DNA from 3 places in the Mesorhizobium sp. USDA 4775 genome. Region 1 is predicted to be linked to each of the others. Evidence: predicted binding sites of a transcription regulator. Region 1 holds the regulator's gene; each other region holds the start of a gene.

Evidence for each region. Region 1 encodes PhoB, which activates phosphate uptake and scavenging genes when phosphate is short. Its sites were predicted from a motif close to TGTCATNNANCTGTCAT; they were not measured.
Region 2: a site for PhoB is predicted at 2,621-2,637, ahead of ACVILI_RS29100 (acid phosphatase). Genes of this name have one in related genera too.
Region 3: a site for PhoB is predicted at 1,634-1,650, ahead of olsB (l-ornithine N(alpha)-acyltransferase). Genes of this name have one in related genera too.

What each region holds. Positions count from the first base shown of each region.
Region 1 covers NZ_JBSSFM010000001.1:246,754-250,913, forward strand. Annotated here, with positions in the region: gene ACVILI_RS01210 (ROK family protein) at 135-1,385, shown strand; gene phoB (phosphate regulon transcriptional regulator PhoB) at 1,398-2,087, opposite strand; gene phoU (phosphate signaling complex protein PhoU) at 2,107-2,814, opposite strand; gene pstB (phosphate ABC transporter ATP-binding protein PstB) at 2,840-3,643, opposite strand; gene pstA (phosphate ABC transporter permease PstA) at 3,640-4,160, opposite strand, start outside.
Region 2 covers NZ_JBSSFM010000001.1:5,911,664-5,915,823, forward strand. Annotated here, with positions in the region: gene ACVILI_RS29090 (adenine phosphoribosyltransferase) at 1-394, opposite strand, end outside; gene ACVILI_RS29095 (alpha-hydroxy acid oxidase) at 562-1,707, opposite strand; gene ACVILI_RS29100 (acid phosphatase) at 1,881-2,576, opposite strand; gene ACVILI_RS29105 (cytochrome c1) at 2,703-3,560, opposite strand; gene ACVILI_RS29110 (cytochrome b) at 3,588-4,160, opposite strand, start outside.
Region 3 covers NZ_JBSSFM010000001.1:6,342,133-6,346,292, forward strand. Annotated here, with positions in the region: partial or broken gene ACVILI_RS31165 (ATP-binding protein) at 1-1,428, shown strand, start outside; gene olsB (l-ornithine N(alpha)-acyltransferase) at 1,714-2,589, shown strand; gene ACVILI_RS31175 (trimeric intracellular cation channel family protein) at 2,661-3,293, opposite strand; gene grpE (nucleotide exchange factor GrpE) at 3,411-4,043, opposite strand.

The DNA.
Region 1 (4,160 bases):
CCCTCTGAATTTTTTTCGAGCTTCGCAATAAATAAATGACAGCACAGGCCGCTTCTGCCAGTATTTGACCGTGTCGCCGGCAGCGTTCGAGGGAGGACCGGAAGAACCGCGGCGACCGGGAGGATGTGAAAAACATGTCGGTCGGAATCCGCCACGACGATCTGCGCCGGCGCAACCGCGCCATGGTGATCGCGGCCGTGCGCCGGGCCGGCCGGCCCTCGCGCACCGAGATCGCAGCGACCACCGGCCTCAGCCATTCGACCATATCGGCGATTTCCTCCGACCTGATCGGTGAAGGCATCCTGGCCGAGGGCAAGCCGAGCGAGGCCGGCGCGCTGAAACGCGGCAGGCCGCAGGTCGGCCTCGGCCTCAATCCGGAGGCCACGGCTGTAATGACCGTGGTGCTGTCGCTGAATTTCCTATCGGTTGCAGTCATCGACTATGCCGGCCAGGTGATATCGGAGGAACAGCGCCGGCTGGACACGCTGACCATGTCGCGCGAGGCGCTGATCGGCGAGTGCGTGGCCATAGTGCGGCGGCGCCTCGAGGATCCCGACATCGACGTACGCAGCGTCGCCCGCATCGCGCTGGCGATCCAGGGCATCACCGACACCGAGGCCCGGGCGATGCTGTGGTCGCCGATCACACCGCAGACCGACATCGCCTTCGCCGACATACTCGAAGCCGAGTTCGGTATCCCCGCCACCATGGAAAACGACTGCAACATGATGGCGGTGGCGCTGCGCTGGCGCGATCCCGAGCGCTACCGTGACGACTTCATCGCCATCCTGCTTTCGCACGGCATCGGCATGGGGCTGGTGCTGAAGGGCGAGCTGTTCACTGGCACCCATTCCTCAGGCGGCGAATTCGGCCACATGATCCACCGGCCGGGCGGCGCGCTCTGCCGCTGCGGGCGGCGCGGCTGTGTCGAGGCCTATGCCGGCAATTACGCCATCTGGCGCAACGCCAGGCAGCTCAGCGAGGACACCGAGCCGGTGGCCGATGTCAGCGACGCGCAGATGCGGGCGCTGGCCGCGACGGCACGGGAACGGGACGGGCCCGAGCGCGAAGCCTACCGCAAGGCCGGGGAGGCACTCGGCTACGGCCTCGGCAGCCTGTTTGCGCTGATCGATCCCGCGCCCGTCGCCATGGTCGGCGTCAGCGCCGCTGCCTTCGACCTGATCGAGCCGGCATTGCGCGAGGCCATCGCCCAGACCGCCGGCGGCCAGCACTCGAAATCGATCTCCTTCGACACCGAGCCGAACGAACTGCCGCTGATCCGCGAAGGCTGTGCCATGCGCGCGCTGACCTTCGTCGACCAGGAGATTTTCGCGCCCGGCGTGCAAACGAAAGCAGGCCCTGCCGCGAAGAAAAACGTCGCCTGAGTCAGGTCGTGCTCAATCCTCGCGGATCGCGTAGCCCGCCCCACGGATGGTGCGGATGACATCCGGCATGCGGCCATTGTTGACCGCCTTGCGCAACCGGCCGACATGCACGTCCACGGTGCGCTCGTCGATGTAGATCGTCTCGCCCCAGACATTGTCGAGCAGTTGGCTGCGCGAGAACACGCGCCCGGGGTGCCGCATCATGAATTCGAGCAGGCGGAATTCGGTCGGCCCGAGCCGGATCTCGCTCTTCTTGCGGTAGACCCGGTGCGATTCACGGTCGAGCACGATATCGCCGACCTTGAGCACGCTGGACAGCACTTCCGGCTTGGCGCGGCGCAGCAGCGCCTTGACGCGGGCCATGAATTCCGGCGTCGAGAACGGCTTGACCAGATAGTCGTCGGCGCCGGTGGAGAGCCCACGTACACGGTCGCTTTCCTCGCCCCGGGCGGTCAGCATGATGATCGGCAGCCGCTCGGTCTCGGGCCGCATTCGCAGGCGCCGGCAGAGTTCGATGCCGGACACCGCCGGCACCATCCAGTCGAGCACAAGGAGGTCGGGCACGTTCTCCTGCAGGCGGATTTCGGCTTCGTCGCCGCGGGTCACCACCTCGACCTGGTAACCCTCCGATTCCAGATTGTAGCGGAGGAGCACGCCGAGCGGCTCCTCGTCCTCCACCACCATGATGCGTGGTGCGATCATCGATTGATTACCCCTGCGCTCAGGCCGCCGGCGCCGACATCGCCGTCTCGTCCTGTTTTGGACGGTTGGCGGGCAGTTGCGTGCCGGTCAGGACATAGTACGCATTCTCGGCGATGTTGGTCACATGGTCGCCGATGCGTTCGAGATTCTTGGCGCAAAACAACAGATGCGTGCAAGCCGTGATGTTGCGCGGGTCTTCCATCATATAGGTCAGCAATTCGCGGAAGACGGAGGTGTATTTGACGTCGATGCGCTCGTCGTCGGCGCGCAGCTTCGCCAGTGCCGCGGCATCGCGCGCCGCATACTCCTCGATCACACCCTGCACCTGGATCAACACCAGCTGCGCCATGGCGTCGATGGAATGCGACAGGTCGCGCGGCGTGGCGCTGAGGCCGACAGTGCCGACGCGCTTGGCGATGTTCTTGGCAAGGTCGCCAATGCGTTCGAGGTCGCCGGCCATGCGGATCGAGCCGACGACATGGCGCAGGTCGTCGGCCATCGGCTGGCGCTTGGCGATCAGCGTGATGGCGCGGTCGTCGAGTTCGCGCTGGCGCGCATCCATGATGGCGTCGTCGGAGACGACGCGCTGAGCGAGAGCATTGTCGGAGTTCAGCAGTGCCTTGGTGGCGCCGCCGACCATCGAGCCGGCGAGGTCGCCCATGTCGCTGATCAGCCTGCTGATCTGTCCGAGATCCTCGTCGAAGGCTGCGACTGTGTGTTCGGCCATGATCCTGGTCCTCGTATGCGTGCGATCAGCCGAAGCGGCCGGTGATGTAGTCTTGCGTGCGCTTCTCGCGAGGCGACGTGAAGATCTTCTCGGTGCGGTCGAACTCGACCAGTTCGCCCAGATACATGAAGGCGGTCTGCTTCGAGACGCGCGCCGCCTGCTGCATGTTGTGGGTGACGATGACGATCGTGTAGTCGGCCTGCAGCTCGTCGATCAGCTCCTCGATCTTGGCGGTCGACAGCGGGTCAAGCGCCGAGGCCGGCTCGTCGAGCAGGATCACCTCCGGCTTCACCGCCACGGTGCGGGCGATGCACAGCCGCTGCTGCTGGCCGCCCGACAGGCTGAGGCCGCTGGCATTGAGCTTGTCCTTGACCTCGGTCCACAGCGCCGCGCGCTTGAGCGCCTGCTCGACACGGCCGTCCATCTCGGCCTTGCTGATCTTCTCGTAGAGCCTGACGCCGAAAGCGATGTTCTCGTAGATCGACATCGGGAACGGCGTCGGCTTCTGGAACACCATGCCGATCTTGGTGCGCAGCAGGTTGAGATCCTGCGAACGGTCGAGGATGTTCTGGCCGTCGAGCAGCACCTGGCCCTCGGCGGTCTGCTTGGGATAAAGCTCGTAGATGCGGTTGAAGACGCGCAGCAGCGTCGACTTTCCGCAACCCGACGGGCCGATGAAGGCGGTGACGCTGCGCTCGGGCAGCGACAGCGTGATATCCTTCAGCGCCTTCGACTGGCCGTAGTAGAAGTTGAGGTTCTTGACCTCGATCTTGGCCTTGGTCACCGCCTCGGCGGCGATCGTCATGTCTGGAGACAACATCTGGCTCATTTGTCCTCTCTGCGTCCGGTCAGGCTGCGCGCGAAGATGCTGAGCGCGAGAACCGTCAATGTGATTATGAGTGCACCGGTCCAGGCCAGCTGCTGCCATTCCTCATAGGGGCTGAGAGCGAACTGGAAGATGGTGACAGGCAGGCTGGCCATCGGCGCGTTGAGATTGCTCGACCAGAACTGGTTGTTCAGCGCCGTGAAAAGAAGCGGTGCGGTCTCGCCGGAGATGCGGGCGATGGCCAGCAATATGCCGGTGACGATGCCCGAAAGCGCGGCGCGATAGGCAACCGAGCGGATGACCACCCAGCGCGGCGCGCCGATCGCGGTGCCGGCTTCGCGCAAGGCGTTGGGCACCAGGTTGAGCATGTCCTCGGTGGTGCGCACGACGACGGGGATGACCAGGATGGCGAGTGCTACGGCACCGGCGATCGCCGAGAAATGGCCCATCGGCCGCACCATAAGCTCATAGACGAACAGGCCGATGATGATCGACGGCGCCGACAGCAGGATGTCGTTGA
Region 2 (4,160 bases), 5.7 Mb from region 1:
TGCCGCCAGTGGCGATCAGGTCGTCGACCAGGATCACCTTTTCGCTAGGGGAAATGCCGTCCTTGTGCATCTCCATTTCGTCCAGCCCGTATTCCAGGCTGTAGGCGACGCGCACCGTCTCGAAAGGCAGCTTGCCCTTCTTGCGGATCGGCACGAAGCCGGCTGAAAGCTGGTGAGCGACGGCGCCACCCAGGATAAAGCCGCGCGCCTCGATACCGGCGATCTTGTCGACCTTCTGGCCGGCATAGGGATGCACCAGTTCGTCGATAGCGCGCCGGAAGGCGCGCGCATTGCCGAGCAGCGTGGTGATGTCGCGAAACAGGATGCCGGGCTTGGGATAATCCGGGATGGTGCGGATCGCGGCCAGCAGCGTGTCTTCGAGCGAAGGTTTCATGAGGCGGCTCCGGATGATCCAGCTGACAGGTTTGAAACGTGCGGGAGGCAGATCGTAGCCCGCCGCGACCGACAACGGCTAGCGCGATGTGGCGGCCGAGACAAGCGCGTCCGGCAAAGGATTGGCCTGGACCGGCGCAGTGACCGTCCGCGCCGATGCTCTCCTGGTCACCGGAAGCGCAGGTTCTCGCGCGACAATTGTCCGATCGAACTGCAGCCCATCAGCTTCATGCCGCGTTCGATCTCGACCCGCATCTGTTCAAGCGCCCGTTCGACACCCGGCTGGCCGGCCGCCGCCAGCGGAAACAGATAGTAACGGCCGATGCCAACCGCCTTGGCGCCGAGCGACAGCGCCTTCAGCACATGCGTGCCGCGCTGCACGCCGCCATCCATGATGACGTCGATCCGGTCGCCGACGGCATCGACGATCTCGGCCAACTGGTCGAATGCCGCCCGCGAGCCATCCAGCTGCCGGCCGCCATGATTGGAAAGCACAATGCCGCTGCAGCCGATCTCGACGGCGCGTTTGGCGTCCTCGACCGACATGACGCCCTTGAGGCAGAACGGCCCCGACCACTGCCTGACCATCTCGGCGACATCGTCCCAGGTCATCGACGGGTCGAGCATTTCGGTGAAATAGCGGCTGATCGACATCGTGCCGCCGCCCATGTCGACATGCTCGTCGAGCTGCGGCAGCTTGAACCCCTCATGGGTGAAATAATTGATCGCCCAGGCCGGCTTGAGCGCGAACTGCGCCATCCCCGCGAGGTTGAGCTTGAAGGGAATGGCAAAGCCGGTGCGCTTGTCGCGCTCGCGATTGCCCCCGGTGATGCTGTCGACGGTCAGCATCATCACCTCGACGCCAACTTGCTTCGCCCGCTGCATCATCGCCCGGTTGAGGCCGCGATCCCGGTGGAAATAGAACTGGTAGACCTGCGGACTGGCGCTGATCCCGCGCGCCTCCTCGAGGCTGACGGTGCCAAGCGAAGAGACACCGAACATGGTGCCGTATTTGGCGGCGGCCTTGGCCACCGCGCGCTCGCCCTGATGGTGGAACAGTCGCTGCAGGGCGGTCGGCGAGCAATAGAACGGCATCGCCAGCTTCTGCCCCATCACCGTCACCGACATGTCGATCTCGCCCACCCCGCGCAGCACGTTGGGAACGAGGTCGCAGGTCTCGAAGCTTTCGGTGTTGCGGCGATAGGTGACCTCATCGTCGGCCGCGCCATCGATGTAGTCGAAGATCGGGCCCGGCAGCCTTCGCTGCGCCATGCGGCGGAAATCGGAAAAGTTATGACAGTCGTTGAGTCGCATCATCGATTTCCAAGGCCGTGGCGGGCCAACATTCGCCGCCCTTCGATGCCTCGAATATCAATCCGATGCAGCCCTGCCAACGGACTAATTGCTGAACTGCCGCCGAGCATGGCCGTGAGAAGAAAAGGGGCGCCTGAAGCGCCCCTCGCATCGAAGCCGACTGCTGACGAAGATTACATGCCGAGATCGGAACGAAGCTCTGCCCTGGCCACTTCATATTCGGCCTTGAAGTCGTCGCGGTTGAGCAGGACCGCGGCAATGACGCTGCCGGAAATCTTGCCCATTTCTACGTCGGACGCATAGTGGATACCGCCAACCTCACGGTTGTGGGCGTATTCGGCCGCGCGCGCCATGATCTCGGCGCGCTTCTCCGGAACCATGTCGGCCAGGATGATGCCCATCATGGTGCCGACGGTGGCGTGGCCGGACGGCCACGAGCCGGAGCTCGACAGCTTGACCGCCGGCTTGACGAGATCGCTGAGCTGATGCGGACGCGGCCGCTTCCAGACATCCTTGGCCGGATCGACGACAGCGCCTTCGGTCTCGACCACGCGATCGAAGAAGGCGCTGAATTTCGGCAGCTTCTCCTTGTTGAAATTCGGCCCCATCACATTGGCGAAGCGCCAGACATTCTCCTCGGAGTCGGCAACGGCGCTGGCTGCCATCTCGGGCGTGCGCGTCACCTGCAGCGTCAGCACCTCGCCGAGTTCGGCCTTGGTCTGCGCCGAATCGTTTGCCGGTGGCGGCGGCAGGATCATCGTTAGGTCGATGTCTTTGTTCGTGACGAAGGGTTTTGCGTCTTCGGCCCGGGCGGCCGAGCCGATGACCAGCAACAGCAGACCGGCGGTCAGCGATGTGAATTTCTTCATGGGTGCGATCCTTTGTTGGGAATGGCGCAGGATCGCCGTTGGCGGTGACGGCCATGTGACACAACCTGTCGCCGGAAATGCAAAAAGGCGCCTTTCGGCGCCTTTCTTGGTCGTTGGTTGCGCGGCTTAGTGGGCCACGCCTTCCCACACCTTGCGCTTGGTCAGGTAGACCAGCGCGCCGAAGAGCAGCAGGAACACCAGCACGCGGAAGCCCGTCTTCTTGCGGTCTTCCATGTGCGGCTCGGCGGCCCAGGTCAGGAAGGCCGATACGTCGCGCGAATACTGGTCGACGGTCTGCGGCGAGCCGTCGTCATAGGTCACCTGACCGTCGGAGAGCGGCTTGGGCATCTTCAACGACACACCCGACATGAAGTACGGGTTGTAGTGCGTGCCCTCGGGAATGACCATTCCGGCAGGCGGCGTCTGGTCGTAGCCGGTCAGCAGCGAATGGATGTAGTCTGGCCCGCCCGCGTCATACTGGGTGAAGATATCGAAGACGAACTGCGGAAAGCCACGCTCGACGCCGCGCGCCTTGGCCAGCAGCGACATGTCGGGCGGGGCGGCGCCACCATTGGAGGCAGCCGCGGCTTCCTCATTGGCGAACGGCGCCGGGAAATGGTCGGACGGCTTGCCGGGACGGTCGAACATGTCGCCGGCGTCGTTGGGGCCGTCATGGATGGTGTATTCGGCGGCCAGCGTCTTGATCTGGGCATCGTTGTAGCCGAGGTCCGACAGCGTGCGGAACGCCACCAGGTTCATCGAATGGCAGGCCGAGCAGACTTCCTTGTAGACCTTCAGACCGCGCTGCAGCTGCGCCTTGTCATAGGTGCCGAACGGGCCGGTGAAGCTCCAGCTCATTTCCTTCGGCTCGTTGATCGGGAAATGCGTGGGTGCCGCCGCATTGTGCGCCTCTTCGGCCGCGAACGCTGCGGTGCCGGCAGCCACAAGGCCGACCAGCGCCAGCGAGGTGAGAATCTTTTTCATGCCAAATCCCCTTAGATTCTCTACCGCTCAGCCCTTGGTCTCTGGCGCGGCCGTGGCGCCCGCCGGATGCCCACTGCCGCCCTTGTTCTTTTCGAGCACCGCCTCGGTGATCGAGTTCGGCAGCCTGCGCGGCGTCTCGATCAGGCCAAGCACCGGCAGCGCGACCAGGAAGAAGGCGAAGTAGAACAGCGTCGCCATCTGCGCCATGAACACATAGCTGCCTTCCGCCGGCTGCGAGCCCAGCCAGCCCAGCAGGATGGCATCGGCCACGAACAGCCAGAAGAACAGCTTGTACCAGGGCCGGTAGACCGCCGAACGCACCTTGGAGGTGTCGAGCCAAGGTACCAGAAACAGCATGACGATGGCGCCAAACATGCACAGCACGCCGCCGAGCTTGGAATTGATCGGCCCGATGTTGAAGGTGATGGCGCGCAGGATCGCGTAGAACGGCAGGAAGTACCATTCCGGAACGATATGGGCCGGGGTCTTCAGCGGGTTGGCGACCGTGTAATTGTCCGGATGGCCGAGATAGTTCGGCAGGTAGAAGACGAAATAGGCGAAGAAGAACAGGAACACGATCATGCCGAACGCGTCCTTGAT
Region 3 (4,160 bases), 6.1 Mb from region 1:
ACAGCAGACCTATGTCGGCGCCATCTCGACCTCGGCCAGCGCCCTGCTCGCCCTGATCGAGGACCTGCTCGACTATTCCAAGATCGAGGCCGGTCGCTTCGATCCGGAACCGCAGCCCATGTCGGTGCGCGAGATCGCCGACAACATTATCGAATTGCTCGCCGCGCGCGCCTTCGCGAAGGGTATTGGGCTCGGCTGCCACGTCGAACCGGATGTACCGCAATTGATCACAGCCGATCCAGGCCGGGTCAGGCAGGTGCTGCTCAATCTGATCGGCAACGCCATCAAGTTCACCGACGGCGGCGGCGTGCTGGTCAGCATCGCGCGCGCCCGCACCGAGACCAGCGACCGCATCTGCTTCACCATCACCGACACCGGTCCCGGCCTGCGCGAAGAGGACATGGAGCGTATCTTCGAGGAGTTCGAACAGGCCGACGGCACCTCGACACGCGCACATGGCGGAGCGGGGCTCGGACTTGCTATCTCCAAGCGGCTGGTGACTGCCATGGGCGGCACGATTTCGGTCTCCAGCCGGCTTGGCCAAGGGTCGGACTTCGTCTTCGAAATCCCGGCGACGGAGGCGCCACCGAGGCGCCTCAGGGCCGGCAGAACGTGCTTGCCGGCAGGCGCGCGGTGATCCTGTCTAGAAACGCCGTCGAGGCCGACGCCATCGCCCGCACCATCCGCGCCAATGGCGGCACGGCCGGTATCGCCACGACCGTGGCTCAGGCCGTGCCCCTGGCCGAGGGCTGCGACGTGCTTCTCGTCGACGCGGCCATGGAGGAGAGCGATGGGAGAGTGCTCAAGCGGTTGCGCCAAGGCGGCTTTTCCGATTGCGAAGCCATCACGCTGATCGCGCCGACCGACCGAGGCATGCTTGGCGAGTTCCGCGCCAGCGGCTACGCGACCTTCCTGGCCCGGCCGGTGCGCGGTGGAACACTTTTGCGTGTTCTTTTGACCAGCCATGCGCCGGCTCTTGCCCAGCCGCAGCCGGAAAAGCGCCGCACCCCGGCGCTGCGCGCTTCAAGCGACCGCCAGTTGGGCTTGTCCGTGCTGATCGCCGAGGACAACGACATCAATGCCATGCTGGCCCGCGCCACGCTGTTGAAGGCGGGACACCGCGTCAAGGTAGTCGGCAATGGCAAGGCCGCGGTCGAGGCCGTCACCAGCGCCGGACACAAGCACCGCTTCGACGTGGTGCTGATGGACCTGCATATGCCGGTCATGGACGGGCTGGACGCCATTGCCGCGATCCGCCGCCATGAGGAAGAGACATCGGCGCCGCCCGTGCCGATTATGGTGCTGTCGGCCGACAGCCAGGAAAAGACCCGCCATGCGGTGCTTGCCCACGGCGCCAGCGGCTTCGTCACCAAGCCGCTCGACCCGGATGCGCTTGTCAACGCCGTCGAGGGCCAGGTTGCTGCTTGATCTGCTTTTTTCCAGCCGCGGCTGATGCATGCCAACTCAAAGTGGCCCCGATTTCCCGAGGGCGACATCCATGAAAACAAGGGTTTGAGGCGCGGCGACTTGATCCGTGCACGCGAGACGCACCTCGCCTCTCCTCCCCTAACGTAGCCGGTTGACCGTTTTCGCCAGCCGACGAAGTATTGCCCGCGACGCCTTATCACGGTACTGTCACAATCCTGTTGCACCTACACCGTATCCCCGTGCCAAGAGGGATGGCTCGAAGGAGAATCACTCGTGCATACAGTTATGCCGGAATGTGACACTCGGCCGAACGCCAGCAGCGCCTTGCTCGCCGGGCGTAATGTCGATTCCGTCATAAAGGGCGCGGCACTCGGCCGTATCGGCAATCTCGAAGTGCGGCTCGCCCGCAACGAGGCCGAGATCGCGGCCGCGCAGGAAGTGCGCTACCGCGTATTCTACGACGAGCTTGGCGCCCGCAAGGACCTGTTCCAGGTGCAGGACCGCCGCGACGCCGACCGGTTCGATCCGCTCTGCGATCATCTGCTCGTCTTCGACAATTCGATTTCCGGCCCCGAACACCGCCGCATCGTCGGCACTTACCGGCTGCTGCGGCAAGAAATCGCGGCCGCCGCCGGGGGCTTCTATTCCGAAGGCGAATTCGAGCTGACCAAGCTCATCGCCCGCCATCCCGGCCAGCGTTTCCTCGAGCTCGGCCGATCCTGCGTTCTGCCGGAATACCGCTCGAAGCGCACCATCGAGGCGCTGTGGCAAGGCATCTGGGCCTACATCAATCACTACGAAATCGGCGTGATGACCGGCTGCGCTTCCTTCCACGGCACTGTGCCGGCGGCGCATGCCGAGGCGCTCACCTATCTCGCCCATCACTGCCGCACGAATTCGGCCTGGGATGTGCGCGCGGTGTCCGGGCGCTATTGCTCCATGGACCTGATGCCGATCGAGGCGGTCAACACCAAGGCGGCGATCGCGGCGATGCCGCCTCTGGTGAAGGGCTATCTGAGGGTCGGCGCCCGCATCGGCGACGGCTGCGTCATCGACCGCGAATTCTCGACCGTCGACGTCTTCGTGGTGATGCCGGTCAAGGAGATCGGCGCCCGCTACGTCAACTACTATGGCGGGGAAGCGCAACGCTTTGCGGCGTAAGGGCAGTAGGCAAGACGATACGATACACGCTTCGCTGACCACTCACTACTGACTATTCCCTATCCCCCTCCTTACGGAATATCCTCCGGCCGCCTTCCCGGCCGGCTCCTGTACGACGGAAACGACCAGCCGAAACGCAGCGCGCCGCCGCGTACGGCTAGCGCCACGACGAAGCCGGCGAACCCCGAGACGATCTGCGGCAATCCGGCGACGTCGCCCAATGTGAAGATGGCGGCGCCCGCCAGAGCGGCCGTGACGTAGATCTCCGGCCTCAGCAGCACCGATGGTTCGCCGGCAAGCAGATCGCGCAATATGCCGCCGAAGGTCGCGGTCAGCATGCCGGTGATGATCGAAACCACCGGCGAACCGGTGATGGCCAGCCCCTTGGCCGCGCCCATCACCGAAAAGGCGGCCAGCCCGATGGCGTCGAGCCACAGCAACAGCTTGTAGCGGGATTCGACGCGATGCGCGGTGAAGAAGACCAGGACCGCCACCACGGCGCAGATCAGCACATAGTCGCGGTTTCCCACCCAGAAGACCGGCACATTGAGGATGAGGTCGCGAAACGTGCCGCCGCCGATGCCGGTGACGCTGGCCAGGAACAGGAAACCGATAATGTCGAGTTGCTTTCGCGAAGCAGCCAACGCCCCGGTCGCCGCAAAGACGGCGACGCCGGCATAATCGAGAAGGGCGATGGGATTCATGGCGGTAAGGGAGTAGGCAGTAGGGATTAGGGACTGCGCATGAATAGCACGAAGCCGCACGATTGATACGGCTGCCTTATTCCCTACTGCCCTACTGCCCTACTGCCTAACCCCTAGCTACGCATCCTTCTCCGCCTGCTCATTCACCGGCCCCGGCTCGACCGGCGCCTCGGCGGCAATCTTCGGGCCGCCCTTGGCGACGCCGACCATGGCCGGACGCAGCACGCGCTCGCCGATCGAATAGCCCGGCTGGACGACCTGGACCACGGTGTTGGCCGGGACATCGGGATTGGGCACTTCGAACATGGCCTGATGGAAATTGGGATCGAACTTCTCGCCTTCCGGCGCGAGCTTCTTGACCCCATGCCGTTCCAGCGCCGACAGCATGGCGCGCTCGGTCAGGTCGACGCCTTCGATCAGCGCCTTGAAGCCGGCGTCGCCCGAGGCCTTGGCCTCCGCCGGAATGGCGTCCAGCGCGCGGCGCAGATTGTCCGACACCGACAGCATGTCGCGGGCGAAATTCGCAACCGCATAGGTACGCGCGTCATGCACGTCGCGCGCGGTGCGGCGGCGCAGGTTCTCCATCTCGGCCGCGACGCGCAGCGCGCGGTCCTTCAGCTCTTCATTTTCCTTCAGCAGTCGCACAAGCGCTTCGTAGTCGCCGTCAATGCTGCCTTCCGTGCGCTCGGCATTGGCCTCGACCGCCTCGGCTTCACTGGGCGCGCGTTCGTCTTTTGCCTGGTCGCTCATCGCCGTTTCCCGTCAATCTCGAATGGTATGGATTTTGTGCCCGATATCGAGGTTTGGCAGCCAAAAATCAAGGGGTAAGCGACCATTGAGCCTTTGGCCGGACCTGGGCGGTGATCA